DNA from 2 places in the Sphingobacterium sp. HSC-15S19 genome. Region 2 is predicted to be linked to the other one. Evidence: riboswitches for the same ligand, from Rfam matches in the RefSeq annotation. Region 2 holds a riboswitch; the other holds the start of a gene.

Region 1 (16,473 bases), on a different contig from region 2:
GACTTGTTCATGAAGAAGCCAGGCGGCTAAAGCCAAACCAAAGAATGGCTGTAATAACTGTAACTGTCCGATAGTCGCCGTGCCACCTTGGGCAAGTCCTTTATACCAAAAAACAAAGCCAATAAACATACTGAACAAAGAAACATAGGCTAAACTAGCCCAGGCGCCCATAGGTACAGCATCAAAAGTGGATGGAAGATAGATAAAAGTAAGTGGCAACATCAGCGGCAGCGACAAAACCAGGGCCCAGGAAATGACCTGCCAACCACCCAGTGTCTTGGTCAATTTAGCGCCTTCAGCATAGCCCAAACCACAGAGAATGACCGATAAAATCATTAAAACGTCACCTAAAGGTGAGGCTGTTAGTCCTTGTGCCAGCGCATAGCCGATCACCAGTAGGCTCCCTAAAGCAGAGAACAGCCAAAAGATTGGCTTCGGACGCTCGCCACCGCGTATAATACCAAATACGGCTGTCGATACGGGCAAAATACCGATAAAAACGATAGAGTGCGCAGACGTGATGTGCTGCAGGGCTAAAGCACTCAGTAAGGGAAATCCAACGACACATCCTATTGCAACGATGCATAGCGAACCCAATTGTTTTCTTTCTGGGCGTTTTTCCTTAAAAACGATCAATGTTACCAGTGCCAATATACCTGCAATCGAAGCTCTGGCTAGCGTCACAAATACGGGGTCAAATGCTAAAACCGCCATTCGTGTTGCCGGCAACGAACCACTAAATAATACCACCCCAATAAAACCGTTTAACCAACCGCTTGCGGTATTTTCTTGTAATTTACTTATACTTAATTCTGCCATGTTTCAACCTTTTACACAAAGTTCGTCCATTACAAGAACTAAGCACAGTCACAGTTTTTGATAATTCAATGGACACAGTTACCTTTGAAGACAGATATTAATCCTTATTTTATGAAAAAAGATTATTTGTATAATGAAATAGCAGACAATATTGCGAATAAGATTAATTCAGGTGTCTTAAAAGCTGGCGAGAAACTACCTTCAGTGAGAAATCTAAGTGCTGAACACGGTATCAGTATAAATACCGCAAAAAGGATATTTTTAGAGCTTGAAGGACGTTCACTTATACGGTCCAAACCTCAGTCCGGCTACTTCGTTAGTCCTCCAAACTATTTGCAGCTTCCTTTGGCCGCAGCCAGTCAACCTATTCCAATCGCCAATAACCGAGAACCAGATCAATTAATGAATAAGGTGTATTCAACCATGGGGCGCCGGGATTTAACCTTATTTTCCATCGGTGTTCCTTCGGGAAGTCTCCTGCCTACCGCAAAATTGAAAAAAGAAATCGTTCTCGCTACACAGGAGCTCAGCGATGGTGGCACAGCATATGAGCCCTTGCAGGGCAATATAAAATTACGTCGTATGGTAGCTGTACGTTCATTGGCCTGGGGTGGAAATCTAAACGAAGATGAGGTCGTTACCACCAACGGCTGTATGAATGCGTTGGTTTTATGTCTGATGGCCTTAACCAAACCTGGAGATACACTGGCTCTTGAAAGCCCCTGCTATCCGGGTATCCTCCAACTTGCCGTTAGCCTGGGACTTAAGGTGCTGGAAATAGCCACGGACCCCATTACGGGAATAAACATTGAAGCCCTCAAAAAGCTATTGCCCGAAATCAAACTCTGCTTACTGGTTCCCAATTTTAACACCCCTTTGGGCTATTGTATGCCGGATGAGAACAAGCGGGAAATTGTATCACTGCTAGCAAAACATCATATCCCGCTGATCGAAGATGACACTTACGGCGACCTCCATTTTGGCACCCAACGCCCCAAATGTTGCAAATCTTTTGACCTAGATGGCAATGTACTCTGGTGCGGGTCAGTTTCAAAGACATTGGCTCCGGGCTTCCGTGTCGGATGGGTCGCTCCTGGAAAATACAAGGAACAGATTATCAAACTAAAACTGATCCATTCCCTATCATCTACAGCGATCATCAACGAGGCAGTGGGAAATTTTCTATTAACAGGAAAGTATGAAAATCACCTACGTAAACTCCGTAGATCATTAACAGAAAACTACCGGCAGTATGCCGCTATCATCGCGGACCATTTTCCGGAAGGTACTAAAATAAGCCGCCCACAGGGCGGACTCGCCCTATGGGTTGAATTTCCAAAACACATCGATACAGGCAAACTATACAACTATGCGCTTAAACTACAGATTAGCATTTCACCGGGAAGGATCTTCACCTTGCAGGATCAATTTCACCATTGCATGCGTCTCTGTATTGGCTTACCCTGGAGCAATGAACTCGCCTTAAAGTTAAAACAGCTTGGTAAACTCGCAAAAGCCCTCCAATAGATTATAACATAAAAGAATAAAACCAACAGTCAAGACAACGAAACAACAAGTCGGGGCCTATGCTTACTTGAGTTCCAGCACCAGCCTGTGTTTACCAGCCTCCAATTGGACGATATCGCTGCCTCTAACATTATCCGGTGGATAAAATGTTGCCGTCGCATTAGCAGGTATTTGGATATTATATACGATCATTTTATCCTTTAACTTCCATTCAGAAACAATTTTACCGTAGGGTGAATCGTAAGAAATAGAAGATTCTTTCAGTTCCTGGGGGAAGATAGGTTTTAAGAGTACATGTTTAAATCCAGGTTGTTCAGGATCTGGCAGAATCCCGCCGATAGATTTAAAAAACCAACCACCGATTTCGCCAAACATCATGTGGTTGTCTGAAATATCCCGTGTTGCTTTTAAATCCCAGTTCTCCAACAATGTTGTCGCTCCATTTACAATCCACCATCCCCAAGACGGGTAGGTATCTTGTACCGCGACCTTATAGGCTGTCGTTGCATAACCGTTATCTTTTAACGCATTCAATAATGCTTTAGCACCCAATACGCCTACATCCAAATGAAAGTTGGTCTCTTCCACTTTCTTATTCAGATTGGCTGCAACACGGGCTTTCATTTCATTGGGTACAACCCCCCAATAGAGTGGTACACTCAGTTCGGTCTGTGTTCCATTGCTATAAACACCCTTGGAAGCATCTAAAAATTTAGCGTTGATGGCCGTCTTAATTTTTTCGCTTAGCAGTTCATATTTTTGTTGATCTGCTGTGTATCCAAACAATTTGGCCGCAGCAGCCAAGATGGTCGCATCCACATAAAAATAAACAGATGAGGTCAACTCCAGATTGGACTGTGACTTCACCGGCACCCAGTCTCCACGCCCAAACGTTGTCAATCCAGACGGGCTGATTCCGTCTACATAATCGACATAGCGTTTGATATTTAGGTAGCATTCTTCTAATGCACGTGGATCTCCATAAAACTGATAGATCTGCCATGGAATGATGGCAATGGTGCTTGTCCAATCCAAACCATTTGCGGTACCGTAGCCCCATCCGCCAGTTGGAATAATATCGGGTAAGACACCATTCTCCTGTTGTTCATCACGATGATCCGCCATCCATTTTTCATAAACTGTTATCCCGTCAAAATTGTATAGAGCTGTTTCAATCGCAAGGTGCCCATCCCCTGTCCAGCCGTTCTTTTCCCGTTGCGGACAGTCTGTAGGATAGCCCATCAAATTGGACAAGTAGGCATTGTTGGTCGCTGTCCATAGTTTATTGACCAACGCTGATGATGTCTTGAGCTGTCCAATAGCAGACACATCACTATGCATAAAATAGGCGGTCACAGCCGAACTATCCAATGCAATTGCGGCACTGCTGCTAACCTCGACATAACGAAACCCTTTGTAACCGAACTTGGCCATAAACTCATCCTCGCGGCCACTTAAGGTCAATATATCGGTCTGAAAAGGCTCCTTTTCCTTATCGCCGCGATAATAAACATCAATATTGGACTGATCAAGATGCCCATCGGCCTGCAATCGCTCACCATGCTTGATACGCAGCATAGTACCCGCAGCTCCTTTCACTCTAATTTTTGTAATCCCGGCCATATTCTGGCCCATATCGAACACATAGGTACGTTGGTCTATCTTTGTCACTGATTTTGGCTTATAGGACTTTACGAGCCGAATCGGTACCATCTGTTGGGAAACGATATGCGCTGATGGCGCATTTCTATACTGAACAGCCGGCCAGGCCGAATCATCGTATTTTGGTTTATCCCAGTTAGGTATTTCCAGTCTTGCATCGTAATGCTCACCAGTGTAAATATTATTATAGGTGATTGGCCCCGAAGCAGTCTTCCACTGCTTATCCGAAACAATGGTTTCCGTCGTTCCATCTGTATAAACAATTTTCAGTTCTAAACAGAATGTTGGCCGGGCCCGCCATGGTGCTTTATCAAAGTTCCAAACGGCCATTGGTTGATGATTATACCAGCCATTCCCCAAAACAACGCCAATAGCGTTCTCTCCTTTTTGAAGCTGCTGGGTTACGTCCGTCACGACATACAACGTGCGTCGGTCAAATCGTGTATACATTGGATCCAGACGGTGGTCGCCAACGCGCTGGCCATTAATGGAAAGTTCATATAATCCCGCTGTGGCAATATACGCGCGGGCAGATTTTATCTGCTTATTTGCCTTAAATTCTCTTCTAAAATAAGGCGTTTCCCGTGCATGAATATCCTTATTGTCGCTGATCCATTTTCCTTTCCAAAGGTCCATTCCCATCATTCCTGTTTCGAAAGATGCTATTTCAGAACGTGTTGATACACCATCCTTATCCCATATTTTAACCTTCCAGTAGTACTTAGTCTGTGGCTTTAACTGTGCGCCGTTATAGGACACTAACATAGCCGAGCTGAACTGTTTGCCACTATCCCAGCTATCTTTTGTCTCTTTCAGTAATGCCAGCGAATCTTGCCCTAAAAGGATCTGATAAGCTTGTTGTACCGCACCTTTACGTTGGTCCTCAAGTCGCCAGCTAAGTCTCGGGTGAATTGCATCAATACCCAACGGATTGACCAAATGTTCGCATGTCAACTGCACGGCGCTGCAGTTGTGTTTAGGTTGGGCATAAGTGTTGCTAGCGATACACAACAGTGTTGTCAATAAAATCCTACGCATTAAAAGATACTATTCTTGGTGGTTGTTAAATTGTTTTAGCTGATTCAAAAAACTAATATATCAAATATTTCCCACATACTGACCTGTACTTTCCTGCACAATATGCCTAAGTCTGTAAAATAAATTTCTTGCAACTTTCATAAAAATAACCTTATCTTAGTCGCAACTTTAGGGGTGTCTGCTCGTGCAGGCTGAGATTTTACCCTTAGAACCTGATCCGGATCATACTGGCGTAGGGAAAAGTGAGCTGTCTACAAGGTGCATTGCTGTGCCTTTGTGTAGCCATTCCTAAAGTTTTACCAAAAAAATTAAGGAATGGAACTTACAATAAACCATCAGATTCGATTTTTCGATCCCACACTTACTTCACTTGAAGGCTTGTTGCTTTTGGAATTATCTGGCAAAACTCAGGGTGTGGCTGTAGCCATCAACAACAAAGTCATCCCCAAAAAGGACTGGGCTACGACAACACTTAAACCTTACGATCAGATTATCTTAATTACCGCATCTCAGGGCGGATAGCCATTTCCAAAAAATCAACCGAGTAATTCACCCAATACAGAAAAAAATGACAGCTGAAACAATTACGCAATCACCCTTTCCAAATGCAAAGAAAATTTTTGTATCCGGAAAACTATTTCCTATTCAAGTCGCCATGCGTCAAATCACCTTGAGTCCAACCAAATTAACGAATGGAGAAGTAGAAATTAATCCGCCGGTAACAATTTATGATACTTCTGGACCTTATACGGATGATACCGTCCATATCGATATCCGAAAAGGCCTCCCTCGCCTTCGCGATCAGTGGATCTTGGATCGTCAGGATGTCATACAGCTAGCTGGCATAAGCTCTGAATATGGACAAAAACGCCTTTCTGATTCAACGTTAGATGAACTCCGATTTGCGTATAGCCATAAACCGAAAGTAGCCTCTGCCGGCAGGAATGTCACCCAATTACATTATGCAAAGCAAGGCATCATTACCCCAGAAATGGAGTACGTTGCTATCCGTGAAAACCAACGTATCGAGCAGCTCACGGCCAGTACCCCCGGAATGGATCATCAGCATAAAGGGCAAAACTTTGGCGCTAGAACACATAATAAAGCTATTACACCAGAATTTGTCCGTGAGGAAATCGCTGCCGGAAGAGCGATCATCCCCAATAATATAAATCATCCTGAAAGTGAACCCATGATTATCGGGCGCAACTTTCTTGTTAAAATTAATGCCAATATTGGCAATAGCGCCGTAAGTTCAAGTATAGAGGAAGAAGTTGAAAAAGCGGTATGGGCCTGTCGTTGGGGAGCCGATACCATCATGGACCTATCCACTGGCAAAAATATTCACGAAACCCGCGAATGGATTATCCGTAACTCGCCCGTTCCAATCGGTACGGTACCGATCTATCAGGCGCTCGAAAAAGTGAAGGGGGTGGCCGAGGACCTTACCTGGGAAATATTCAAAGATACCTTGATTGAACAGGCCGAACAGGGTGTTTCGTACTTTACCATACACGCCGGCGTACTGCTTCGTTATATCCATCTCACCGCTTCTCGAGTAACGGGCATTGTCTCCAGAGGTGGGTCTATCATGGCCAAATGGTGTCTTTTCCACCACAAAGAGAACTTTCTCTATACCCATTTTGAGGAGATCTGTGAGATTATGAAGCGATATGATGTTGCTTTTTCACTTGGCGATGGTCTCCGTCCAGGAGCCATTGCGGACGCCAACGATGCGGCTCAATTTGCTGAGCTCGAAACACTGGGCGAACTCACCAAGGTCGCCTGGAAACATGATGTTCAGGTGATGATCGAAGGTCCAGGGCATGTTCCTATGCAATTGATCAAAGAGAATATGGACAAGCAATTGGCTTGTTGTGACGAAGCTCCATTTTATACCTTGGGTCCCTTAACAACTGATATCGCTCCAGGTTATGACCATATCACGTCGGCCATTGGAGCTGCGATGATCGGTTGGTATGGATGTGCGATGCTTTGCTATGTGACGCCCAAAGAACATCTGGGCCTACCAAATAAAAAAGACGTTAAAGACGGTGTAATCACCTATAAACTAGCTGCCCATGCGGCCGATTTGGCCAAAGGACATCCGGGTGCACAATACCGTGATAATGCCTTGAGTAAAGCGAGATTTGAATTTAGGTGGGAAGATCAATTCAACCTTTCCCTGGATCCAGATACCGCACGGGAGTATCATGACGAAACGTTGCCTGCAGATGCGGCCAAAGTGGCACACTTCTGCTCCATGTGCGGCCCCAAATTTTGTTCGATGAAAATTACGCAGGAAATCAGAGATAGTGCCGCACAAGGAATGCTGGAAAAATCGCAGGAATTCATCGCACAAGGAAAAGAGATCTATTTATGATCATCGCTTTGACAGCAGCAGAAACGATCCCTTCTGAAAAAGGGATTATAAATGCTTTGTTCAAAGAAGGACTTGATATCCTGCATTTGCGCAAGTATCATTTTACGGACCTACAAATGTCCAGGTACGTTGAATCTATAGATTCAACGTACCTGGACAGATTGGTCCTACATTCCCACCCTCACCTATCGGCTGAGCTCGGAATCGCACGTATTCATATGAACGAAAAGAATAGAAAGGATAGATCTACAAATCAAATGCTGTCTACAGCAATCTGTTCGACATCTGTGCATGATATCGATCAATTCAATAACCTTGATGAATGTTGGGCCTATGCTTTTCTAAGTCCATTATTTCCAAGCATCTCAAAAGTGGGGTATGGAGTGTATAATGCAAGGTTGGATCAGCTCCCGTCACGCTCCAACTTTACTGTTGGTCTCATCGGTCTTGGAGGGATAAACCAAGGCAACTGTCTTATCCCGATGCAGCAAGGTGCAGATGGAATTGCCTTATATGGTACTTTATGGAAGCACCCTGATCCCGTTCAAAATTTTATAGCATGCAAACAAAAACTATGGAAAAACTCCAATATATATCGCAGGGACAAACATTAACTGAACAAAAAAATAACATACTGAAAGCGCTGGATGCGGGGGCCAAATGGATACAGATCAGATGGAAGGACGCCGATGAAAAGAGCCGCTACCTGCTTGCAGAACAGATCAAGCAAACCTGTTCCGAATTTGGTGCCAGCTGTATTATCAATGACCATCCTTTGCTTGCAGCGGCTGTAGATGCTGATGGAGTGCACTTGGGACTGGATGACTGCAGCGTCACAGCTGCCCGGAACATATTGGGGGCAGGAAAAATAATCGGCGGTACTGCCAATAGCTTTGCGGATGTAAAACAAAGAATAAGTGAACATTGTGACTATATTGGACTCGGACCATTCAACTATACCACAACAAAACAAAAACTAAGTCCCCTATTGGGGATTGCAGGATATGAAAACATCATCCGACAAGTCCACCTAGAAGACTTGCCCCCTATTCCAATATTCGCAATTGGCGGTATAAGCCAACTTGAAGATATCCAACAGCTATTAGAAATTGGAGTTTACGGTGTAGCACTCTCCGGAATCGTAACCAAGACTCCAAACATTGTTTCATCCATCAATAAAATTTTATTATGAACAACCTACATATAGCCGATCGCGTATTTGAATCCAGATTATTTCTGGGTACGGGCAAATTCGGTAATCTCACAGAAATGAGCGATGCCATTGTGGCTTCGGCCTCCCAATTGGTCACCGTTGCCCTCAAACGAATCGACCAGACCAGCTCAGACGACAGTCTCATCAGTGCACTCGACCTGGCGGCAATCGATTTGCTTCCCAATACTTCGGGAGCACGAACTGCTGAAGAAGCTGTGCTCGCAGCCCAACTTGCACGGGAGGCACTGGAAACCAACTGGGTAAAGCTGGAAATTCATCCCGACCCTCGTTATTTACTGCCCGATCCTATTGAAACCCTGCGTGCAACTGAATCGCTGGCCAAACTGGGTTTCGTTGTCATGCCCTATATTCACGCAGATCCAGTACTTTGTAAAAGATTGGAAAATGCAGGTACTGCAGTTGTTATGCCTTTAGGTGCTCCTATTGGTAGTAATAAAGGGCTTCGCACACTAGACTTTCTCGAAATTATTATTGAGGAGAGTAATGTCCCTGTGGTTGTAGATGCTGGGATCGGAGCTCCATCCGATGCCGCCAAAGCCATGGAAATCGGAGCCGATGCAGTCTTGGTCAATACGGCAATTGCGGTCTCCAATAATCCGATACGTATGGCCGAAGCATTCAAAGAGGCTGTTATTGCGGGACGAAAGGCTTATGAGGCCGGTTTAGGAAAGATCGGATCAAAAGCAATCGGTTCGAGTCCCTTAACTTCATTTTTATTTGATTGATGATTCTCTTATGACAGATTTCAAAACGATTCTCGATGAATACTCCTGGAATGACGTCCACACGCAGATTTATGACGCTACCAATCAGGATGTACAACATGCGTTAGAAAAAGACCATTTAACACTCGCTGACTTTAGGGCACTCATCTCACCGGCTGCAGCACCGTATCTAGAACAAATGGCACAAAAAACACAACAAATCACGCAACGTCGCTTCGGTAAAACCATACAGCTCTATGCCCCTCTTTACCTGAGTAATGAGTGCCAAAATATCTGTACATATTGCGGTTTTAGCATGGACAATAAAATTAAACGCAAAACACTTAACAACACAGAACTATTACTGGAGGCAATGGCACTCAAAACCATGGGAATCAACCACATTTTACTCGTTAGCGGAGAAGCCAACAAAACGGTCGAGATCAATTATTTCCTAAACGCTATTCGGCTTTTAAAACCTCATTTTTCACAGATATCCATTGAGGTACAGCCGCTGGAAGAATCCGAGTACCGACTACTACAGGCCGCAGGGGTTTATGCAATTTTGGTCTATCAGGAAACCTACCATCGGGAAGTTTACAAACAATATCATCCGAAAGGAAAGAAGTCCAATTTTGACTATCGTTTGGATACGCCTGACCGTATAGGCCGGGCCGGAATCCATAAAATCGGACTGGGGGTATTACTTGGGCTAGAGGACTGGCGGGTGGACAGCTTTTTCACCGCGGCACACATTTCCTACTTGCAAAAACAATATTGGCAGACACGCTATTCCATTTCCTTTCCGCGCTTACGACCAGCCGCGGGTTCTGTTGAGCCAAATTTTCATTTGGCAGATCGTGATCTGCTGCAGTTGATCTGCGCATATCGTCTGTGGAATGAAAATTTGGAAATCTCTATTTCTACCCGAGAGAACGAAACCTTCAGAGATCATATCATACCTATTGGCGTAACCACAATGAGTGCCGCTTCAAAAACCAATCCGGGAGGCTATGTTGTCGATCCCCAAGCTTTGGAACAATTTGAAGTAAGTGATGAAAGAGATATGGAAACAATAAAAAATCAAATCCGAAAAATGGGCTATTCTCCAGTGATGAAAGACTGGGAAAGCAATTACGCGGGTATTGTACGTTAAATACATGAAAAAAGATAACATTTTTGATCGCTATAGCAGACAGATTTTTATCGAAGAGATTGGCGTTGCCGGACAACGGAAGATTATGGATGCCAAGGTATTGGTCGTTGGTGCAGGCGGACTCGGGAGTCCTGTCGTTCAATATTTAGCCGCGGCCGGTATAGGCAAACTTGGCCTGATTGATTTTGACCAGGTTGAAATCCACAATCTAAATAGACAGATCATTCATTCCGAAGATAATATAAACCAAGCAAAAACAGAAAGTGCCGCAGCCTATATACGACAGCACAATAGCACAATTGATTTTGAACCCTTTCAGGTAAAAATAGATGCTGACAACGCGCTAGCAATGCTCGCTCCCTATCATATCATTGTCGATTGCTGTGATAACTTTACGACACGCTACCTGCTTAATCATACGTGCCTACAACTCGATAAACCTTTGGTATACGGTAGCATCTATGGTTTTGAAGGGCAGCTGGCTGTCTTTAACTATCAGGGTAGTAAAAACCTATTAGATATCTTTCCAACGCCCCCCGATCCGGAGCAGGTTCCAAATTGCGATAAAAATGGGGTGCTGGGCCCCTTGCCCGGTATTATCGGCAGCATGATGGCGATGCAGGTACTTAAAATAGTAACCGGATTACCCGTAGATAGCAACCAGTTAACGGTTGTTGACACATTCCATTGGCGTTTTTCAAAACTTTCATTCTAACGATCATTTCGGAATGCATTCCGAAATGATCGTTAGAATGCTTTAAAAGAGTTCAAAAATTTATTTTAAAACAACTAGCGACAAACAAAATTTCCTAATTTTAGTTTATATATTAGCAAGCTTAAATGTCAAATTTACGATCTGGAATGAAAAAAGTAATTTATCCATTACTCTCCCTCTCTTTATTACCCTTATTTTCTGTCGCGCAAGAGACGAAACTCACCGCTGATGATCTATTTGTAAAAGCGCGAAAAGTAGCTTTTGATTCAAAAGATTATCCGCAAGCCATTCAATTATCTAAACAGGCCCTACTTCAAGCACCAGATTACACGGATATTAGCATTTTTCTCGGACGTCTTTATACCTGGTCGGATAAAATTGATTCGGCACGAACCATTTTTACAGAACTGGATAAAAAGAATACAAGTGATGAAGATTTCTTTTTAGCCTACGCCTCATTGGAATATTGGAATGATCAGACCGACAGAGCGATTGCAATTATAGACAAAGGGCTTAGCATACATCCGCGGTCTCAGGATTTACTTCTTTTAAAAGGTAAAATAAGTTATGGCAATGATCATTATGAGGCAGCCGAAAAGGCAATTAATAATTTATTGGCAATTAATCCCAAAAATACGGAAGCAAGAGCGCTGGCAAAAAATATTGAAGAATATACGGCTAAAAATGCAATCGGTCTGACGTATAATTTCGTCTATTTTGACAAACAGTTTGATCATAATTGGCACATTGTTGGATTAAGTTATAAACGGGCAACACCAATAGGATCAGTTATTTTCAGAACGAACTATGCGAATAAATTTGCAGAAAATGGCGTCCAATTTGAGATGGAGGCTTACCCACGTATTTCAAAGATATTTTACTTATATGTCGGTGCTGGATATTCCAATAATGTGGGGATTTTTGCGAAATATAGAACTGGTGTGTCTCTCTATGCCAATCTTCCGAACAGCTTTGAGGGGGAAATCGGATATCGTCAGCTTTATTTTAGTGACAACATCTGGATGTACACGGCTTCAGTCGGAAAATATTACCAAAACTTTTGGTTCAATCTGAGGACTTACCTTACACCGGGCGAAAAGAATATTTCCCAATCCTATACCGGAACAGTCCGCTATTATACAAAAGGAGCAAATGATTACTTCGGATTTAGTGCCGGAACGGGTCTGAGCCCCGAGGAAAACCGAAATAATCTATTGGACAACGCTTCCTATAAATTAAAAACATTCAAAGTAGGTGCCGAGTATAATTTCTCCGTTAAGCAAAGTAACTTATTTTCAATTTCGGGCACCTATTATAACCAAGAATTCAGGCCGAAAGAGCGAGGAAATCAATTGGACATCATCCTTGGTTATATTCGAAAATTCTAGTTCTTCTCTGTTCGATTAAAGTAATTTGTATAAACACTATCCGGAAGAAGTCGCTTTTGCGTATAAAAAAGTTTGTTCTTGCGCTTAAATAATTCAAAGCGCTTGGACAATTCTTCTTTCGCATTATCAGCAGCGGCATCTTCATTGAGCACACCATCCAGTTTATACAGTTGTCCATCGGAAAGATGGTAACTGCCTTTCACAAAATCAATCAATTGATTTTTACTCTGCATCATGGCTATACCATCTCCCTGTGTCGAAGCCCCCTTATCGAGCCCTTCACCGATCCATGTAACTTGGCTAGGAGTTTTAAGCCCAAAATTTTCACGATAGTAGGCCAATATAGTAGGCGCGACATCAAAATGGCTAACAAAATTATGAAAAGTCTTTGGCCCTTTTAAAAGTGGTGAATAAATCAACAAGGGAACATGAAAACGATCGATTTTGCTTTGCAATGGTATCTCAGGCATCGCGTGGTCTCCAGTTATGACAAAAATAGTATTCGCAAAATCTAGTCTCTTTTTATATTCTTTAAAGAACTGCTCCATCGCATCATCCAAATTCAGTACCGAAACAAGTTGGGTACGGTTCTCCAAAGCCCACTTTTTTTGTTCCGGTGTAAGGTTCAATGTTGCTATACGTTGATCAAACAATTGCTCATAATGAGCCGCATTATTAATCAAAAACGGATTGTGGGTTGATAGCGTCAAAAGCACATGGAAATAAGGGTGTTCCTGTACTTTCTGTACTTCAAGAAGTTTGCTAAAGACAGCCTGATCTTCATATCCCCAGCTCTCCCCTCCCTTTTCGGGCAATTTTTTATAAGGAGGTCCGAATGCCGCTTGGTCCATGAGCATATCTATTTTATTATAATCCATGAACTTTTTCATGAAATCGAAATTAGAATGACCACCATAGAAAAATCCAGTATTGAATCCATTACTCTTCAGAATATTAAATAAATTGAAGTTGTCTGGCAAGGTGTCTTGTTCCAGGAATCCATGTGTCGCAAAAGGCAACGAACCTGTTATGGTCGGTAAAACGGAAAATGTCCGACCCGAGGAACTCATATTATTATCCCAATACAAAGACTGTTGCTTCAATGTACCTATAAAAGGTGTAAAGTTGCCAATATAGCCATTTTCAGCACTATAGGCATGTCCTAAACCTTCGATAACAAGAATGACCAAATTAGGTACTTTCGCCGTTTTTTGCATGTATGTCCCCAGGAAATCTTTCGTATCCTCTTTTTTCAAAAAAGGAAATTTAGTATCCAACACTTTTGCATCATCATCGTCTTTATTGAACATAGCGAACATCCCGGGGTGATCATCCACGTAATTGGATAAATTAGAATCAAAAAAATAACGCCATTTACTCCGACTTGCATTGGCTACGAATTCATCTTTTTCAGCGCTACCCCCCAAAAACGAAGCCGAGGAGATGAAAAACGATATAATCCCCAAAAATAACAGTGCAATACTAGCATAGGGCTTTTTGAATGTCTGTTTATTGGCAATCCAAAGGGGAACCCAAGAAATTACGATCAATAATAAAAGTAAAGCAATATTGGTAAAACTCAACATACCGCTAGCCTCCAAAATTTGCTTCATCTCTTCCGAACTGTAATAGAACATATCAGCTCCAAGCAAATTTCTGGATTCGCCAAAATACAGAAACAAGATGAATTGCATAACGACAATAAACGAGAACGATATAACCATAAGAAGTCTCGCCCAAAAACTGCTTATGAACTGAAGCAATAAATAGCCGATTCCCAAACAGGCCAAGGCTTGAAAGATGAACAAGACGTTATCCAAAAACAGGTATTTCCCGGCATGTGACTCCGAAAGCTGAACAAATCGACGACCGTACCACCACCATTCTACACCAACGGACAACATATACAAGGCAAAAACAACCAACATAACAGGTCCTAAGCTCTGTAACGAAAGATTTAATCGCTGACCGAGGTATTTCCAAACCGACTCATTCGCATCTTTTTGTTGAAAGCCTTGTCGTGTCATTTCTCCCCAGCCATGCTGCTTTCGAAAGTAATCAACAACCCCCTGTACCCCGGCTTTAACAACAATGGGGTGAAAGTATAAAGGTTCTAGTATCGCCGTAGTTATTAGGGTGGAAAGATCTCGTTTCTTAGAATAAACCTGATGACTAACAAGATCAACCAAGATCGCATAGATCGAATACAAAATTCCGGAAGCAATCACCAATGCAAATAGCGCAAAGAAAAATGGCCAGTTGATGATTCCCAGAATAAAAAAGATTATAAAAACAATATAGCCCGTAAATTCGACAATAGGCCCCAGGAACTCAAAGAAAAACCAATAAGGCATACTGACCATACCAAAACGGCCATATTTCGGATTGAACATGAGTTTTCGATGTTTCCATAAGGTTTCCATAGTACCCCGCATCCAACGATTACGCTGTTTACGTAATACTTCTTTTGACTCGGGTACTTCGGTCCAGCACAATGGATCAGGAATGTTAACCACCTCGTAGGCTTGCTTTTGCTCCTCCATATAGCGGCGCATACGAACAACAAGCTCCATGTCTTCTCCCACCGTATTTCGGTCATACCCCCCACAAGCCAATACGATCTCCCGGTCAAAAGCGCCAAATGCCCCGGAAATAAGAATTAAACCCGAAGCCCTTGACCAAGCCATTCGACCTAAAATAAAAGCACGGATGTACTCTAAAGCCTGCGTACGCCCCAACCATGATTTTGGAAGATTAACGTCCACGACAGAACCATTCACGACATTACAGTTATTGGCCAAACGTATAACTCCGCCACAGGCTATAACGCGTTTGTCGGTCTGTTCCAAAAATGGCTTTGCTAATTTTAAAATAGCATCCTGTTCCAAAATACAGTCTACATCAATACAGACGATATAATCTCCAGAAGAAATATTAACACCGACGTTGAGCGCATCAGCCTTACCGCCATTTTCCTTGTCAACAACAATCAGCTTCTTAAACGCCGGATTTTTGCTCTTATAGATCCCTCTTATATCCTTGGTCTCAATATTTCCCTGAACAAAAAAAGACGTGGGTTCAAGTTCATAAGAGGCGATCAATTTCAAAATTGAGTCGTCTTTACTACCATCATTGACGATGATAATTTCCAGATTATGATAATATAGCGACAATAAAGAACGTACATTTTCAACGATGGTCATCCCCTCATTGTAAGCTGGAGCAATCAGACTGAATGTAGGCGCGTTGGGGTTGGTAGCAATAATACTATAGTCCGTAAACGTATTATTATGTTTGTAACGAAACACCGCTCCATAAGCGTATAGCCCTATCCAAGTATAGATAATGAATACTGCTGCCGAATAAAGCAAAAATAACCAAACTATAATTTCGTATACGATATGGGAAAACTCTAACATTTTTTCTCTTGCAATGCGTGTTTAATAATTTGTGTAAGTTCGTCGTATGTATCTTCACGTTGTGAAATTTCACGCAGATACTGTTCTTCTCCTAGCACAACGAGTACTTCTGCGGCAGAAATTTTAATTGACACTTGACTATGATTCCAAAGTTGATCCTTCAGAAAATGCTCACTTTCTCTACTTTTGGCAATTTTCATCGCTTTAAGGATTTCTATCTGAACTTCGATTGGTTGCAGATCAAAATTTTGTATAAATTGCTGAATCGTCCCACTATTCTCAATGGCCTGCAATGTCCGTATGGCTTGTATACGAACCTTCGTAGATAGATGATCCAATAGGTTAAAAACTTCCGTATAAAAAGTCATCAATCTAAATTTTCGGATCAAGCGCAACGTAAATATGACAACAGAATCATTTGAACTCTT
Region 2 (16,473 bases):
GAAATTATCGTCAATCCAGAGAATTATGAGGTAAGTCTTGACGGTGAGATCTTGCGATCAAAACCGGTTGATACAGTTTCGTTGGGACAACGATACTTCTTGTTTTAACCCTATACTACTTTTTTATGGCGTGATCCGATATCACGCCATAAACTATGAAAAACAATATGTTGATGAAATCATCATGGGCTTATCAAAAGCGCATAAAGAGAGGGAATAACGACTGCTCATGATGCTTCATTACTGCTAAAATACGATTTACGCTAATGAAAAATTTGAAGACATTTTTAGGCTGTTGTATAGCAATAGCATGCTTTACGATACAATCGGCCTATGCGCAAAAGGGGGGTATCATGGTTTATGGGTCACTGAATTACCACGAAACAACAGCGGGGCATCAATTTAGTGCCGCTCCGGTGGGTGCTGCCTATTTTTTCACCGACAACATGAATGCGGGGCTAAACTATGGATTCAATTCTGCTAAGGATAAAGCACTGGATTTTACAGATCATTCGCATGAAATAGGACCTTTCTATAGTAATACTTGGCCTCTGAGTGAGCATTTCATGTTAATTGGCCAGGTTGATGTGCATTATTTGTGGGGCGATCAACATGTCGCTACCGGAGGTACAATGGTCGATGGTAAATACAATGGCTATCTATTCAGAGTGTACCCGCTTGTGGGTATCGCCTTGGGAAAAGGTTGGGCATTAAAAGCTAAAGTGGCAGAATTGTCTTATAAAAAGAGAAATAGTAAAGATGCTGCTATTCCCAATGATCACGAAGTCATTACGGGAATCAATGGATCTACAGTAGGTTTAGGCTTATCTAAAAATCTATTTATTAAAAATTAAAAAATGATAATCACGGAAATCACAAGGAATATTCAGGGGGAGCAGATCAATAAGCGTCTTGATTCGCTCGCTATTGAATGGTATGAGTCGACCAAACGTATTCAACGTTTACGTACAGCGGAGGGAATGGATATCGCCGTCAAATTGTTGGGTAATACCTCCAGTTTGCAGGATGGCGATATCTTGTACGAAGATGAAGAGAAAATGGTTGTGGTAACGATCAAACCTTGTGAAGTCATCCGTGTCATAGCAATTGATTTCCTTCGAACCGCTTTTGTAAGCAGTGAAATTGGAAACAAACATTTGCCTCTATTTGTGGAGGCAAATGAATTGCTTATGCCTTATGAAAGGTCCATGTACGAGTGGTTAGCGAAACAGGGGTTTGACCCGCAACGTTGCGAGCGCCAACTTTTACGTCAGCTCAACGCAAATGTCGACCCAAAACATCATCAGAAGATGAAGTTTTCGACGAAGAATATACCGCTCTTAATCAGCGATAAAGCCTTCATGAATTCGCAAGGGCCAGCAGCTATGAAATGAGATTGAAGATCCTTTCTGTCCAATAACCGAGCGTAGCGAGCGCATTGATGCCTTAATGGAGAAAATAGGGATCAAAGGAAAAACTTGGTCAGCTTGAATGCCCAATGATAGCGAAGATTACGCAAGGGGCTGATTGGTCCTTGAAGATATATACTTACAATAAAAAATAATGTCAATGAAAAATACATTTCTAGGCAAGTTACTTCATCTAGCAGATCCTACATTGCCAATTGGTGGGTTTACCCATTCCAATGGACTGGAGACCTATGTGCAACAAGGCTTGGTCTGTGATAAGGCTACGGCGGACAATTATGTGCGTCATAACCTCTGGTATAATCTGAAGTACAATGATGCTGCTTTGATGAAATTGGCCTATGAAGCAACTTCTTCGCAGGACATGGATGCATTGATCGCCCTAGATCAAGAATGTACAGCATTAAAAAGTCCAAGAGAAATTCGCGATGCCAGTAAAAAACTGGGCGTCCGTATTTATAAAATATTCAGTCGGTATCAACAGCAGGATTTTATGTTGTCCTGGGGTGAATTAATCCAAAAGAAGGAAGTAGATAGTCATTACTGTTTGATGTATGGCATGTTGGCGTCACTTTTAGCAATTCCTTTGGAAGAAGCGTTGCACGGCTTTTATTATAATGCCGCTATTACAATGGTGACCAATGCTGTTAAACTGGTGCCATTAGGGCAGTTGGATGGCCAAGATATACTTTTTGGTTTACATGATGATATACTTGATCTCTGCAAAGAGACCTTAACAGTTGAACGGAATTTAGTGGGCTTATGCAACATTGGATTTGACATCCGTTGCATGCAACACGAACGATTATATTCTAGAGTTTATATTTCTTAAAAAACAATTACAATGGAAAATAGAAAATATGTTAAAATAGGAGTTGGTGGACCAGTAGGGTCTGGTAAAACAGCATTATTGGAAAGATTGAGCAGACGTTTGATGAATGAAATTGATCTTGCAGTAATTACAAATGATATCTATACGAAGGAAGATGCGGAGTACATGGCCAAAAATAGTTTGCTGCCCCGTGAACGAATTATCGGTGTAGAAACCGGTGGTTGCCCGCATACGGCCATACGGGAGGATGCGAGTATGAATCTAGAAGCTGTAGATGAACTAGCAAGCCGCTTCCCGGATTTAGAGTTGATTTTGATTGAAAGTGGTGGTGATAACCTAACTTCTACCTATAGCCCGGATCTGGCCGATATTACCATTTTCGTAATTGATGTTGCCGAAGGTGAAAAAATGCCTCGTAAAGGTGGTCCAGCAATTACAAGATCTGATCTTTTATTGATCAATAAGAAAGATTTGGCACCCTATGTAGGCGCAAGCTTAGAAGTAATGGAGCATGATGCACGTAAAATGCGTAAAGGTTCTCCATTCTTATTTTCAAATCTAAAAACCGGAGATGGTTTGGAAGAGATTGTAGGCTGGATTAAAAAATACGCACTCCTTCAAGATGTTGAGGAACCTAATTTACTACGTTAGTTATGATCTGTTCTTTAGATATTAAAATAGCACATCGCGAAGGAAAATCCTTTTTAAAAGATGCATATGCGACACAACCGTTTCGTATCGTTCCAGTTGGACAATATCAAAAAGACAATGCAGCGTATCTGATGATTATGAGTTCATCGCCTGGTTTGTTGGATGGAGATGACCATCGTATTCAAGTTGATATTGCTCCGGGCGCTAAGCTGCAGTTACAAACGCAAGCTTACCAGCGTTTGTTTCATATGAAAGGCCATTCGTCCCAAACTATGGAAGTGAATATCGGTGAAAATGCTGTTTTTTCTTATGTGCCCCATCCTGTAGTACCACAACATTCGTCTCATTTTTTGAGCCATAACATTGTACATCTTGCTTCTAATTGTCACTTATTGCTTAGTGAAATCGTGACTTGTGGTCGGAAAATGTCCGGAGAAGAGTTTATGTACAATCACTTTCAAAATCTGACAGAATGTTATGTCAATGGTAGGCTTGTAGTGAAAGATAATGTATTGCTGCAGCCAGATCGTATGCCTATACAAGGCTTGGGTATTTTGGAAGGCTATACGCATCAGGGAACTTTGATCTACCTTAATAGTGCCGGCTTGAATCCAAGTGACTGGATCGAGACTTTCCATGAACAATATGGGGAAACCAAAGACGTTGCGTTTGGTATTAGTGAATTGCAGCACGACGGTTTTATGGTTCGCGTTTTAGGTTACGGTGCCGAACAGCTTTATCTTCTTTTTAAAGAAATGCAAAGCGCATTATGGGACAACATATTTTTGAATAACAACTAATTATATTCCAATGAAAAATAACATCCTAGCTTTTGTAAAAGCTTTTTTTAAAGGATTTGGGCAAATTATGTTACAGGGTAACATTTGGACGGGTATTTTATTTATAGACGCCATTATTTATGATTCGGCACTAATGGGCTTTGCGGGAATCCTCGCCAATATCGTCGGGGTATTGACTGCCAAGTTGATGAAATTTGATGAGGGTCATATCAATGATGGACTCTTCGGATTTAATGCTACGCTTTATGGTATTGCTTTGGTTTTCTATTTTCAGACAAACGTCTGGGTATGGGGAGCTTTAATCGTCGGATCTGCGTTGACCACCATCTTGATGGGTTTTGCATTAAAGAAGAATCTGCCGGTATTTACATTTCCTTTTATCTTAATTACCTGGATCGCATTGTATGTGTTGAGTATTCCAGAATTGGCTTTAAGGACGGTACCCGAGCATTTTGTTGATATTCAAGAAATGGATGATTTCTTAATTGAAGGCCATGCCTTTGGTCAGGTTATTTTTCAGGGTAGTTTAATTGCTGGATTGATCTTTTTCATTGGGGTTTTCCTGAGCAATCCCATGGGAGCACTTTACGGTTTCGCTGCTGTTATCATCAGTGTTTATATTTCGCACCATGGCCATGAATCTGCAGATATGACCAATAATGGCATTTTTAGCTTCAATGCGGTTTTGGTTGGAATCGCTCTGAGCGGCCCACGTGTTCGTGATGGCGTATATGTACTGATCGGAACAATTATCGCCACATATTTTGATCACTTTTTGATTCATAACGGCTGGACAACATTGACTTTCCCATTTGTTTTTGCGATGTGGGCGATGCAACCGGTCAAACTTATCGATAAATGGTTGGTGAATAAATTTTCATCAGCAGAAGGGACTTCCTAGTCCTTTTTGTGAACTAAAATTTTATGTATGTTTAAATTTCGTTTAATAAAACTATTCCCAATAATGCTCTTATTGGGAATTCATGTAAATACTGCCTACGGGCAAGTCAGTCCACCGGGGTTAGGAAAAGCAAGGACCGCATCTTGGTCTGTTCTGGGCCTACGCCGGAAACTGGATAGTGCGGGAACCAAAGAGGCACTAACCTACATCGGTCTGGGAACCAAAAGTACGCCCGACGATTCAAATCCATTTCATAAGCAGGCCATTTGGGTGCTAAATCATGAAGTCTATCATAAGTTTGCCAAGAATCAACAATATAGCTATGCATTGAGCTATCGTCGCCAAAACGTTTATGATGAGGCAGCACCCTACCATAATGAAGGTGTCGAGCAAGAATTTAGGTTATATGGGCGATATGCGTATACATTTACCCTGAATGATCGTTTGAAATGGAAAAATACCTTAAGGCAAGAGTTTCGAAAGTTCTTTACAGCTGATTTTCAGAAAACAGAAGAGAATTTTCAATTTAGGACCCGCTTGAAGTCGCAGCTAAATTTTAAAATTTCGGCTAAAAATAAGCAAGAATTGGCTTTGAGCGCAGAAGGGCTTTTTGCAATCAGTAAGCTTTACGAACCTGCTAGTACATGGTCTAGCTTTGCTTATAAAGAGACCCGTCTGGGTTTCTATTACATGACAGATATTCCAAAAACACCTTTGCGATTGGATCTGGGGTATATGAACGACTTAATTAAAGGCTATGACAAAGTAGATTTTGGCGTTCATTATTTGGCCGTAGATTTAATTTGGAATTTACCTTACAGTAAAAAACATTAGCCCGCCATAAACTTATGTTTTCGATAGTCACTGGGTGAATACCCAGTGATTTTTTTAAATAGCCGAGTAAAATACGAGGGCGATTGAAATTTCAATTCAAAGGCTATACCGGCAATATCTCTCGTAGCATCCTGCAGCAGAATCTGGCTATGTAAGATACTTATTTCGCTAATCCATTGTTTCGGTGGTTTATTCGTCGCTTCTTTAACACATTTATTGAGGTAGTTTTCTGAAATATGTAATAAATTGGCATAGAATAATACGTTTTTATGATCGATATGGAATTTTTGTACATATTCGCGAAAACGGAAAGCAATATCTAGCTGTCGGCTCATTGGAGCCTTTGTTTCAATATCCGATTTTATCACCTTTAATAAGATACACTGCATCATTGAAATGCAGACTTCCATCACACGGCCCTCAGTAAAAAGTTCTTCTTCCAATAATACCAACATTTGTTGGAGCCAATGTGCTACATGGGCTTTTAGTGTGGTAAAAGGATGGGAATTGAAAAATTTGATATCGTTTATACCAAGTTCAATATCAGTCACAATTTCATTTTCATAGACTACAAAAAAACCTTCTACATCATCAGAGATTGCCAGTGTGGCCGTGATATTGCCTTGTTTGATGTTAATGACTTGATTTTCAGTTAATGTGTAAGATGCGCTTTCGAGATGTTGGGTCAGGGATCCCTTCGTTACAAAAATGAGAAAATTAAACGTTGTACGATAGGGGATGACAGGCATCAGGATACTGCGTAGGTAATTCTCAATTCGATAGACTTGAATTTTATTTTCATTGAATAAATTGTGCTCAGAAACATCAGGTAGAAATAACTTTTTGTACTCGTAATTGTTGATGATCTTAATCGAATTTTTCATAGTCTTAAAACAACGTACTTACTAATGAAATCAACTAAAAAAGAATAGTTGTGTGTATGACAAATATACTTAAAAGTTTGCGAAAAACAGGTTAAAATCCAATGCTTTCATTTAAGTAATTACTGTGTTAATGGAGTGTAAAAGCCTATTTACTACATATTCTCCTGATTTCCTTTTAGAAACTCGGAGGTGAAATGTTGTTGCTGTTTTTCGTGGCTGAATTTCTCCTTATTATAGGAAGCTGAATGACCTTTGGGTATCGATAAGGTGGACCATTTATCATCCAAACATATTTTTCCGATATAGAGAATCTGCCCGATGTGGTAAGGATAATGTGCGAGTTGCCGCAAGATCGCTTCCATGACGGTATGTCCTTGATTACGGATATAGATGATTTTAACGAGATCTTCTTCTCCGAGCGATTCTATTGCTTGAAATAGACAAGCCCATCCAGCATTCCAATAAGTAATAAGCTCGTCGCGATCTGTCCAGCTGTTCTCAAATTCCTGATCCCGGTTCCTATTTTCTTTTTCACCATCTGTGCTGAGAAAATCCGTCCAACGGGAAAGCATATTTCCACCTAAATGTTTTACAATTAATGCAATGCTATTGCTTGAATCATTTGGATGCCAAAAGAGCTGTTCAGTGCTTAGTTGTGTAAATGTTTTATCACCCAATGATTTATAATATTGAAATTGCTTTATACAAGTCGCTAAGAAATTATCCATTACGCCGAAAGTTTATCATTTATATGCATATTAATATACAAAAATGTCGTGAAACCGAAACCTAAAATAGTTTTTTTTGAGCAGAAATCTGGTGGTGTTATCGATCTCACTAATTTCCTGATACTGCTTTTTGAAGTGATTAATGTGCAAATTTATAAGGAGAAGGAGAAGGAGAAGGAGAAGGAGAAGGAGAAGGAGAAGGAGAAGGAGAAGGAGAAGGAGAAGGAGAAGGAGAAGGAGAAGGAGAAGGAGAAGTGTGAGCAAAAAGGTCGATAAAAGCAAAGGTGATACTGGGGTATGTATCACCTTTAAGCTAACTAAACATTAAACATAAACAAACAGTCTTTATTAAAGACCACACTAAAAATTATAGTACTACTCTGCCGCTAGTTGATTTGTCAACTTGGACATTTTTTGGTTGATTTTTTAACGCAATTCTGGCAGATGTAGAAACCTTTCCCTGTAAGTTTTCTTTCACGCTGAGCGTTACATTTGCAGACGAATTCGCTTGTATTTGGGCATTTGTTGTTGAGAAACGGCTCATATCAACCGATGCCGATGAGTTGGTGTTCAAATTTAAATTTGAAGCACTTCCCGAAATGTCTTGGCTGGACGAACTACTTGCAGATACCTGCAAATTTTTACTGCTCACATTCGTTGTTAAACTACTCGAAGAACTTGTTGAAAGGCTTATATCATCCGCAATTAATCTTTTAAGGGATATGCTTGCTGAAGAAGATACGTCAACAGAAATTTTATCGGCCTTAATTGTTTCATCGGTATGAATTGAACTGCTAGAAGATGCCGAAAAACGTGTTGGTATCTTGCTTGAGTAAACAGTTACGCGATTGTTTCTCGCATTTCTGACAGAACTGTTTCTTTTATACTGTACATAGAGTGTACCGTTTTTTACAGTCGTTTCGATAAGGGATAAATGCTCCGGAGTATCTGCTTCAACAACAACCTCGTTGCGATTAGAGTGAATATAATCTACACGTAATGAAGTTGCCGATGAAATGCCATCTGGAGCAGTGATCTTGCGTGTTTCGCGTTCTTGTGCCTGAGCTACATATAAAAATGAAATAAAGGCAATGGTTAAGATTCTTTTCATTATTTTTCTATTATTAATTTAAATTTATTGTTACTGAAAGTTTCATTTTAATTTCCCTTTTTATCGTTTCTTATGTGCTTATGCACTTATGTACACGCTCTATCGTTAACTGCCACCTATAGTATAATAGTAATGCCAAAACTTTAAATCCGTTTAAAATACTGATTAACACTAGTTTTGTTTCTGAGTGCTATTTTCGTTAATGCTAATTTTTGAACATCAACTGTTCGGTATCGGACAATAGTTTGTTTACCATACCCTTCGTTTGTAGGCTGCTAACCAGAATTGATACTCTAATTGGGAAGCTGTTATAAATACTTGTCGCATCTTCTCCCGTTTTGTTGCAGTAGTTTCTGCAGCAATTTTGTCAACGTAGTTTTTCGCCTTGATAACGCCCTGTGCAAAATCCTCACCGCTATAGGTTTCTATCCATTTGGAATAGGGATTTCCCTGTGTATTTGCTGTCGATACAATGTGATCTCCGACCTCCTTATAAATCCAAAAACAGGGGAGTGTTGCCGCCATAGCGACCTCAATGCTCTCGAAAGCGGCTACGCTTTTAAGAAAATGGACATAATGATGGCAGGTTGGTTCGATTTTGTTGCTCTTGTCGGCAGGACTTAAACCAAATTCCCGAAAGTAATTTTCGTGTAATGCCCGTTCAACAAGAAGCGCATTGCGACCAAATTCGAAATAGTCCAATGCTTGTTGGTTATCCGCACTTTTTGCACCTATAAAGGCGAGCACACGGCCAAATTCTTCTAAATAGAAAGCATCCTGCTGCATGTAAAATTGAAATTTATCCAGGGAAAGACTACCATCACTAAGCTGAACAATAAATGGCATAGTAAGTATATCAGAATAAATAGCTGTTATGGATTCCCAGGCATGATCAGTCCAGTTCATATTGAATAAGTTTAATCGGATTATGGAAGTGATTTAATGGCCCATTTCCTTTGCCAATGACGAGATCTTTGCTACCAGCTATTGCTGCGTGTATATAGGCCAATGCGAATTCAACCGCGCTATCGAGACCAACGCCTTGTGCCAAATGGCTCGCAATTGCTGAAGAAAGCGAACAACCGGAACCATGTGTATTTTTGCTGTTAATTTTTTGAGATTTGAATTCAATTGGTGGGCTCTTGTGCTGGAACAACAGGGATGTTAATTCTTGACTTTGGAGATGCCCGCCTTTAATCAAAACGGATTGACAACCTTTCGCCAATAGGCTATTTCCCGCTTTTTTTATCTTCTCGACATTGTCAATAACTTCGTTTACTAAAACACTTACCTCGTCTAAATTTGGTGTAATCAGCGTTGCTAAAGGAAAAAGAAGTTCTATGCAGGCCTGAATTGTATCATCGTGAATGAGCTTGTGCCCGCTGGTCGAGACCATGACTGGATCAAATACGATAGGCCCTTTATATTCTTTTAAATAGCTGCTAATAAGCTCCACAAGTTCAATATTGTGTACCATTCCTATTTTGATTGCATCGGGATAGATATCGTCAAAAATAGCATCCAATTGGTCCTGGACGGCTGCTGTAGGAATTTCATAAATACGTCTTACACCTTGTGTGTTCTGAACGGGTAAGGCAGTTAAAACATTCATGGCATAACAACCTAATGCAGATATGGTTTTGGTATCTGCCTGTATACCTGCACCACCGCTACCATCGAACCCCGCAATGCTGAGTACGGTAGGGACGCGGTATTTTTTATCTTTTGTCATTTTAATAGTTCTTTTAGTTGTGCACTGGCAGCTCTGGGATCTTGACTTTGGCATATGGCCGAAACGACTGCAATGGAGTCTGCACCGGCATTCCAGGTCTCTTCTGCTGTTTGTAAATTCATCCTTCCGATAGCGATCAATGGTTTTTCCGTCCTACTCCGAAGTTGTTTTAAACCCGCAATTCCCCATTCAGTAACCGTATCTACTTTTGTTTTCGTAGAAAAAATGGGGCTTACACCAAGGTGGTCGACGGTGTACATTTGTTCACTTTCCAGTTGTTGCATGTCTTCTATGGACCAGCCTATGGTTAATTTATCACCATATTTTTCGCGAATAGCGAGCGGCTGCAAATCATTTTGACCCACATGAATTCCCCATGCCTCGATTTGGGCAGCGATTGCTACGGCATCATTGATCACGAGCGGAATACCGTAATGATCGGTCAGTTTTTTCAAACGGATGGCTTTATCCAAAAATGTGGCCGGATCGTCAGCCTTTTCGCGCAATTGTATAAGATCGACTCCGCCAATAATGGCTTCTTCGGCAACATTGAGCCAATTTTGAGGATAACAGTCCCGCTCAGAAATTACCAAATATAAAGGGTAGGGAAAAAGCGGATTAATGCGCATAGCGTTTGATCTTGAGCTTTGATTTTAGACGTTCTGCATTGAGCTGATAGAGTTCATCATAGAGATTCAATTGCAGGGTGCCCGGTCCAGCTGCTGTTTGGGCAGCGAGTTCTCCCGCTAAGCTCAGAATGGATACACCGGCAACAGCTGCTTCAAAATATTGGTCTGTAACACCTAGAAATGCACCAATAAGCGCAGTAGCACTACAGCCAAGCCCAGTTACCTGTGTCATTAAAGGGTTGCCATTAAAAACTTCAACCCGATATTGCTGTGAAAGGATATAGTCTACTTCTCCAGAAATACAGATAATGGAGCCGGTTTGTTCTTGTAATAATTGGCCAAATCGGAGCGCATCTTTACTCGCTGTCGTGCTGTCGACTCCCTTTGTGTTCGGTTGGTTGAAATTGTACAGCGTCATGATTTCTGATGCATTTCCACGAATAACCGTGGGTTTGAGATCCAGTAGATTGGATAATAAATCATTGCGGAATGCTGATATCCCAGCACCAACAGGATCAAGTACCCATGGCCGTCCAATGGTATTGGCATGTTCGGTAGCAACCAGCATAGCTTCGGCAGTATCTTCACTCAAGGTGCCGATATTAATGACAAGAGCTTGTGCAATATCGACAACCTCGCGTACTTCTAATGGGCTGTGTACCATCACAGGGGACGCTCCTAGGGCTAAAAGTGCGTTGGCAGTATTGTTCATCACGACTAGGTTTGTGATGTTGTGTACAAGGGGTTTTTCGACCCTCAGCTGCTCTAATAAATTGATAATTGAATCTTCCATTTTTTTACATATGCTAAGATATACTGTGTGGCCTTGGAGGGAAGAAGAGCGATAGCCTGTGCAGTAAAGGAGTATGCTGTACAGTGGATTTTTGCTTTTCCCTACGCCGGTATAAACCGAATCAGGTTCAAAGGGACTATCTCAATTCTATACAGAATACCCCCAAAGCCAGACCAAACTTAAACAAAAAAGAGGACTTTTCATATCCGTCATTTTTCGATCATTAGCTTGTTGAATTAATCGGCCGGATTTTGATCGGCACTAATTTCAATGTATTCAACAGGGGTATAGGTAACCCGGGCAAAATTTTTGGTCAAAAGTTCGGTTTCCAAAATCTTTCCACCCTGAAACTTTAAAAATTTCTCGCGCCAAATCTCATTTTTCCGAAAGAACTGATTGTCTATTTTAAGAAATTGATGTTCTTTTTCAACGACATGGTACGCAAAATCCAGTTCTTGATCAATTCTTAATTCGCCCTCTAAACATTTGTCTGTGAACCAGAGATTTATTTGAAAGGTGTAAGGCGTGTTGTTGGTGAATTGATAGTCGCGGTAATTATAAAAGACGGTAGCTCCACTACCGAATGGCAAAACACGGCCATCGTCCGGAAATGGATCAAAAGAGTGGTGATAACGTTCATTGACGGTGAGTTGACTATGGATAACAAGCCAATGGATGAGGTTGGATATTTGACAGATTCCACCGCCAATACCCGCTCTTGCTTCACCAAAGGATAACTCCATGCCGGGCAGATATCCTTTTTTTACAGTGGGTAGTCCAACGAGTTTACAAAATGAAAAGGTTTCCTTCGGTCTGATCAGAATGCTATTAATCTGTGCTGCTGCAATTTTCAGGTTGGTAACTTTGTTAATCTGCAATTGCATATTATTTTCGCCTAGTTTTTTTAATAAGACAGACTGATGCTTTTTAATACGAAAGGGAAGTTTTTCAGTTGATTTAGCTGTGCTGTATTTCTTATTATCAAATAGCCAAACGGCTTTGCGCTGCACTCTTCTCGCCCATACTGCAATAAAATAGAGTATGGGATGAAGTTGACTGATCAGTTTTCTTTTTCTCAATTTGACGTTTATGTATCGCTATCAAAATTAGTGCAGAAATGTGTTTTTTGCCGAATTTCGTCGAATATTTTTTTGTCAAAATCAAGAATCTTATTGTCTGAGCTTAGTGCAGTTTTTCAGTTCGTTTAGTTGGTTTTCTTTGCCTGTATGTATTTCGCTGTTAACTTTCCCTCCTTGTTATAGATCAAGCTTTCGTAGGCACAGTTTCCGAGATCTTTTACAATAGATTTTTGTTGTAATACACCCTCATAATAAAACTCATCAATCGTTTCGTTGGCTCGGTACGATCGCTTGATTTCGGCTGTCAGTCGATCGCTTTGATCGAAGGTTTGGCGCAGCGAGTAGTCACTTGTTTCCGGACTATCATATTGATAGCGGACGCGACTTTCTCTTTGATCATTTCTGCCCGAAATCTCTTCAGTAATTCGATTCTGTTGATCATAACTGTAAATGGTCCAGTCTCTCCGTTGATAGACAAAATGAATGGATTCACTTTTTATAACCTGGAGTTTACTGTTCAAGTGATAAATCATCGCCGATTCAAATGTAGGATCGTAGGAAACAATGGTATTTGGGAGATACCGGTAAATTGTACTGCTGCTCCACTTACTATTTCGAAGGTACTGTATGGAGTCGATAAGTCCGAATTGATTATAGCATCTTTTGTTGTAATAATTATTTCCCCCGGAAAGATTGTTCGATGTGATCTCTTTGCCTTCTTCATATACAGTCGTCATAATTGCACCGGATTGCACCGCATTTTCGTCCGAAAACTGCTGCATTACATAAGTGCCGTCACATTTATTCTTACGCTGACTGTAATAAAGAGGAAGAGCGGAATTTGCGATAATAGCCGCTGCATATTGCCCGGATGGAATAAATTGAACTTGTGCGATTGAGTCAAAGAAATGTGAGGCATTATATTGTGCAGAAGCTTTCTTTGACGCAATTTGTGTGCTGGTGTTTAATATCGGTTTGGCTGCTGCCAGATAGGTATTACTATCGTATATGATCTTGGGTTTGGCTAATCCATCAAACAAGATCATGGCATGACGTTGCTTCAATGACAATACGTCGATGGTCCACTGGTGATTTTTAACGATGAATGTGAGTTTTTTTGCATCGGTTTTTGTGACCAGTAACTTTGTTGTGCTATAAGGTACTAATTTGAAAATCTCAGCAGCATTTTTTTCGTGTAGACGCATGATAAAATCAGTTGATTTATCGGACTCATTGGTTAGAAAAAGAACTGCATGCGTTGGGCTAGCTATTGTTAGCGATTTTACTGTTTGCGATGCTGCGCTGGGACTATATAACAGCAATATCAACAACTGAATGATAATCGGATAAAAGTGCAGTTTCGCGTTATAATTCATTTGGGTCGATATTGCTGTTGTTGACTTTGCTATTTAATTTAATACTTCTTTCAAAAATAATAAGGTGTGCTCCCAGGCACGTTTAGCCATTACGGGGTTATATTCGGCTGACTCGGGATTCGTAAACGTATGTCCCGAATTTGCGTAGGTAATTATTTGCCAGTCTGCTTTTCCTTCATTTAATTCCTTGACCAACCCATCGTAATCTTCTTTTGATACGCTTTTATCGGCTGCTGGGTGCTCAACGAGTACTTTTGTTTTGATCGAACCATTGGGTCTGTCGGCAGCTTTGGATAGGCCTCCGTGGATACTGATCACTGCATTGACGGGGAAGCCGGCTCTCGCTGCTTCTAAGGCTCCTGAACCTCCAAAACAATAGCCGATGACAGCAATTTTCGTCGGATCCGCGCCCTCTTTTTTCAGTTGTTCCAATGCGAGCATTATGCGATGCTGATAAGCTTTATAGTCTGTCTTATAGTGGCCGGCAATTTTCGAAGCTGCGGTGTTGTCCGAGGGAATATTTCCTTCACCGTAGATGTCGGCAATGAACGCGATGTAACCTTCTTTTTCAAGAAGCAATGCAGCTTGTTTCGCTTCGTTGTCAATTCCCTTCCATGCCGGAAGAATTAAGACAGCAGGGCCTTTTTTTGCCCTATTGGAGGTTACCATGCCGTTGAGTTTTTGTTCACCATCCTGGTAAGAAACCTGTTTTAATTGTTGGGCCTGCGTAGTCATGGTGACCATAGTAAGCACCAATAGTGTCATAACTGTTTTCATCTGTTAATAATTTGTTCCACTTATTATTTTGTGTGATCAGAAATGAACCTAATTTGGAGTCCATCTCAACTAAATATAATTTTCAATGTACATTTTCTTCACTGTCGCCAACCTGAAGCTATGACTTGATGGATTCAATGATACCAATAACATCGAGCTGTCCGAGACCTTGATCCTGTGCTTTTCCGTAGGTTTCGAGTAAGGTCTTGAGGAGGGGATAGTCAGCACCGGCCTGTTGAGCCAGTCGAATATCTTTCAGCATAAGGTCTAGCGCAAATGCAGGACTGTAGTTTTCTTCCACCAATAATGGTGTTTTCACTTTTGTTGCCCCACTGCCGCTGGCACTATCGTTGATGATTTCGAGCATATCGCTTCGTTGAATTCCCAGTTTATCTGAAAATAAGATCGTCTCCGCGAGACCTTGGTAAATCGTCGAAAGGAAATAGTTGATCGCAAGTTTAGCGGCAATTCCCTGACCATTTTCGCCGAGATGTTTGATCGATTTTCCCATCTGCTCGAGGTATGGTCGGGCGCGATGAAGGTCTTCGGGATCACCACCGACCATAATAATAAGTGTACCCTCAGTCGCTGGCTTGGTACTGCCGGCAACGGGAGCATCGATAAAAGCAGCGCCTTTTTCTTTTAGCTTAGTGGCTATTGAAATACAGCGTTCACGAGATATTGTACTCATATCGACAAATAATTTGCCCTTGATCTCCCTTTGGAGGATTTTTTCATAAACTTCGTTGACCGCTTCATCATTTGTGAGCATGGAGAATATAATATCGCTATGATCGACTAATTCACCTATATCTTCTCTGATAATTGATTGCTCTTCAAAACCTGCAGCTTTAGCCTTGTTTCTATTGTAAACAGAAAGGGGGAATCCTGCTTTTTCTAGATTTTTAGCCATGGGATACCCCATGTTTCCTAATCCTATAAATCCTAATTTTTCTATCTTCATCTAAAAATTACATTAATTGCTCTTGAAATTTACGTATAACTAAAGATACAAATGTTTTGCTCATTCCACCAATACCCTAATTTCGTTACGTAGCAGCACTATTTTATCTTCCTGTTCCAGTTTTTTTAAAATTCGGGAGACAACGACTCGGGATGTATTTAAATCGGAAGCGATATCCTGATGCGTAAGGGTGAGTATTCGGTCGTCATTCAGCTTCACTTTGGCTTTTAAATAGTTGATGATGCGTTCTTCCATATTGGAAAAAGCTAGACTATCAACAGCTTGTAACATTTCGTCCATACGGCTTGAATAGCTTGATATGATGAAATTTCGCCAGGAAGGGTATTTTCCCATCCAAAGGTTGACAAGCTCATTTGGAATCATGGCTACAGTCGTTGTTTTTTCTGCGAGCGCACGAATTTCACTTTTTTTATTCCCGAGGCAACAGGCTATTGACATTGTACAGGTTTGACCTTTTTCCAGATAGTAGAGCAACAATTCGCCTTTATCTTCATCCTCCCGGACAATTTTTATTGCCCCATCCAAGAGGAGAGGCATCGCCTTGATATATTGATTGGTATCAATGATGAGATCACCTTCACGGAACGTTTTTATATGCGCGTTTTCCGCTATTTCAGCGATTAATTCCGGTTCAAGAATGCCTGTATAAGCTTGTTCTATGGATAACATATTTTTTAAATTAGTTAAAGTTAATTATTTATAGGCTTATTTCAGCTGTTGTGGGAAGAAAAGGAGGTAGGTAGAAACGACGGATTGAAAGAAACAATTTTTAGCACCGCATGGGGATAAGCTATAAAATCTTGTATGCAATTCATAAAAATCGTAAAAATGCTAAATTTTGATTTATTCAAAACAGACAAAATATTATTCTGATTATTTTTGATGTTTTTTCATGAATAGGATGGATATATTGTATTTATTTTATGTATGCTGT

The links. A riboswitch is a leader RNA that binds a small molecule or an ion and turns the genes downstream of it on or off. The one in region 2 is predicted to bind thiamine pyrophosphate.
Region 1: linked by a shared signal. The riboswitch ahead of thiS (sulfur carrier protein ThiS) and the one ahead of thiM (hydroxyethylthiazole kinase) in region 2 are both predicted to bind thiamine pyrophosphate.

The regions. Positions count from the first base shown of each region.
Region 1 is NZ_JBNPWQ010000022.1:6,743-23,215, reverse strand. It holds gene L1283_RS17715 (DMT family transporter) at 1-819, opposite strand, end outside; gene L1283_RS17710 (PLP-dependent aminotransferase family protein) at 931-2,346, shown strand; gene L1283_RS17705 (alpha-L-rhamnosidase) at 2,410-5,046, opposite strand; TPP riboswitch at 5,207-5,302, shown strand; gene thiS (sulfur carrier protein ThiS) at 5,362-5,568, shown strand; gene thiC (phosphomethylpyrimidine synthase ThiC) at 5,615-7,429, shown strand; gene L1283_RS17690 (thiamine phosphate synthase) at 7,426-8,043, shown strand; gene L1283_RS17685 (thiamine phosphate synthase) at 7,989-8,621, shown strand; gene L1283_RS17680 (thiazole synthase) at 8,618-9,388, shown strand; gene thiH (2-iminoacetate synthase ThiH) at 9,399-10,523, shown strand; gene L1283_RS17670 (HesA/MoeB/ThiF family protein) at 10,528-11,238, shown strand; gene L1283_RS17665 (YaiO family outer membrane beta-barrel protein) at 11,385-12,626, shown strand; gene L1283_RS17660 (sulfatase-like hydrolase/transferase) at 12,623-16,045, opposite strand; gene L1283_RS17655 (hypothetical protein) at 16,039-16,473, opposite strand, start outside.
Region 2 is NZ_JBNPWQ010000006.1:6,133-22,605, reverse strand. It holds gene ureC (urease subunit alpha) at 1-108, shown strand, start outside; gene L1283_RS06240 (hypothetical protein) at 267-854, shown strand; gene L1283_RS06235 (urease accessory protein UreE) at 858-1,394, shown strand; gene L1283_RS06230 (urease accessory protein UreF) at 1,570-2,259, shown strand; gene ureG (urease accessory protein UreG) at 2,272-2,910, shown strand; gene L1283_RS06220 (urease accessory protein UreD) at 2,913-3,710, shown strand; gene L1283_RS06215 (urea transporter) at 3,721-4,611, shown strand; gene L1283_RS06210 (DUF2490 domain-containing protein) at 4,639-5,445, shown strand; gene L1283_RS06205 (helix-turn-helix domain-containing protein) at 5,442-6,329, opposite strand; gene L1283_RS06200 (DUF1572 family protein) at 6,482-7,057, opposite strand; gene L1283_RS06195 (hypothetical protein) at 7,106-7,333, shown strand; gene L1283_RS06190 (GIN domain-containing protein) at 7,425-8,168, opposite strand; gene tenA (thiaminase II) at 8,418-9,074, opposite strand; gene thiD (bifunctional hydroxymethylpyrimidine kinase/phosphomethylpyrimidine kinase) at 9,061-9,900, opposite strand; gene thiE (thiamine phosphate synthase) at 9,897-10,529, opposite strand; gene thiM (hydroxyethylthiazole kinase) at 10,519-11,322, opposite strand; TPP riboswitch at 11,404-11,496, opposite strand; gene L1283_RS06165 (VanW family protein) at 11,559-12,401, opposite strand; gene L1283_RS06160 (hypothetical protein) at 12,527-13,777, opposite strand; gene L1283_RS06155 (dienelactone hydrolase family protein) at 13,811-14,554, opposite strand; gene L1283_RS06150 (NAD(P)-dependent oxidoreductase) at 14,673-15,518, opposite strand; gene L1283_RS06145 (Crp/Fnr family transcriptional regulator) at 15,579-16,208, opposite strand.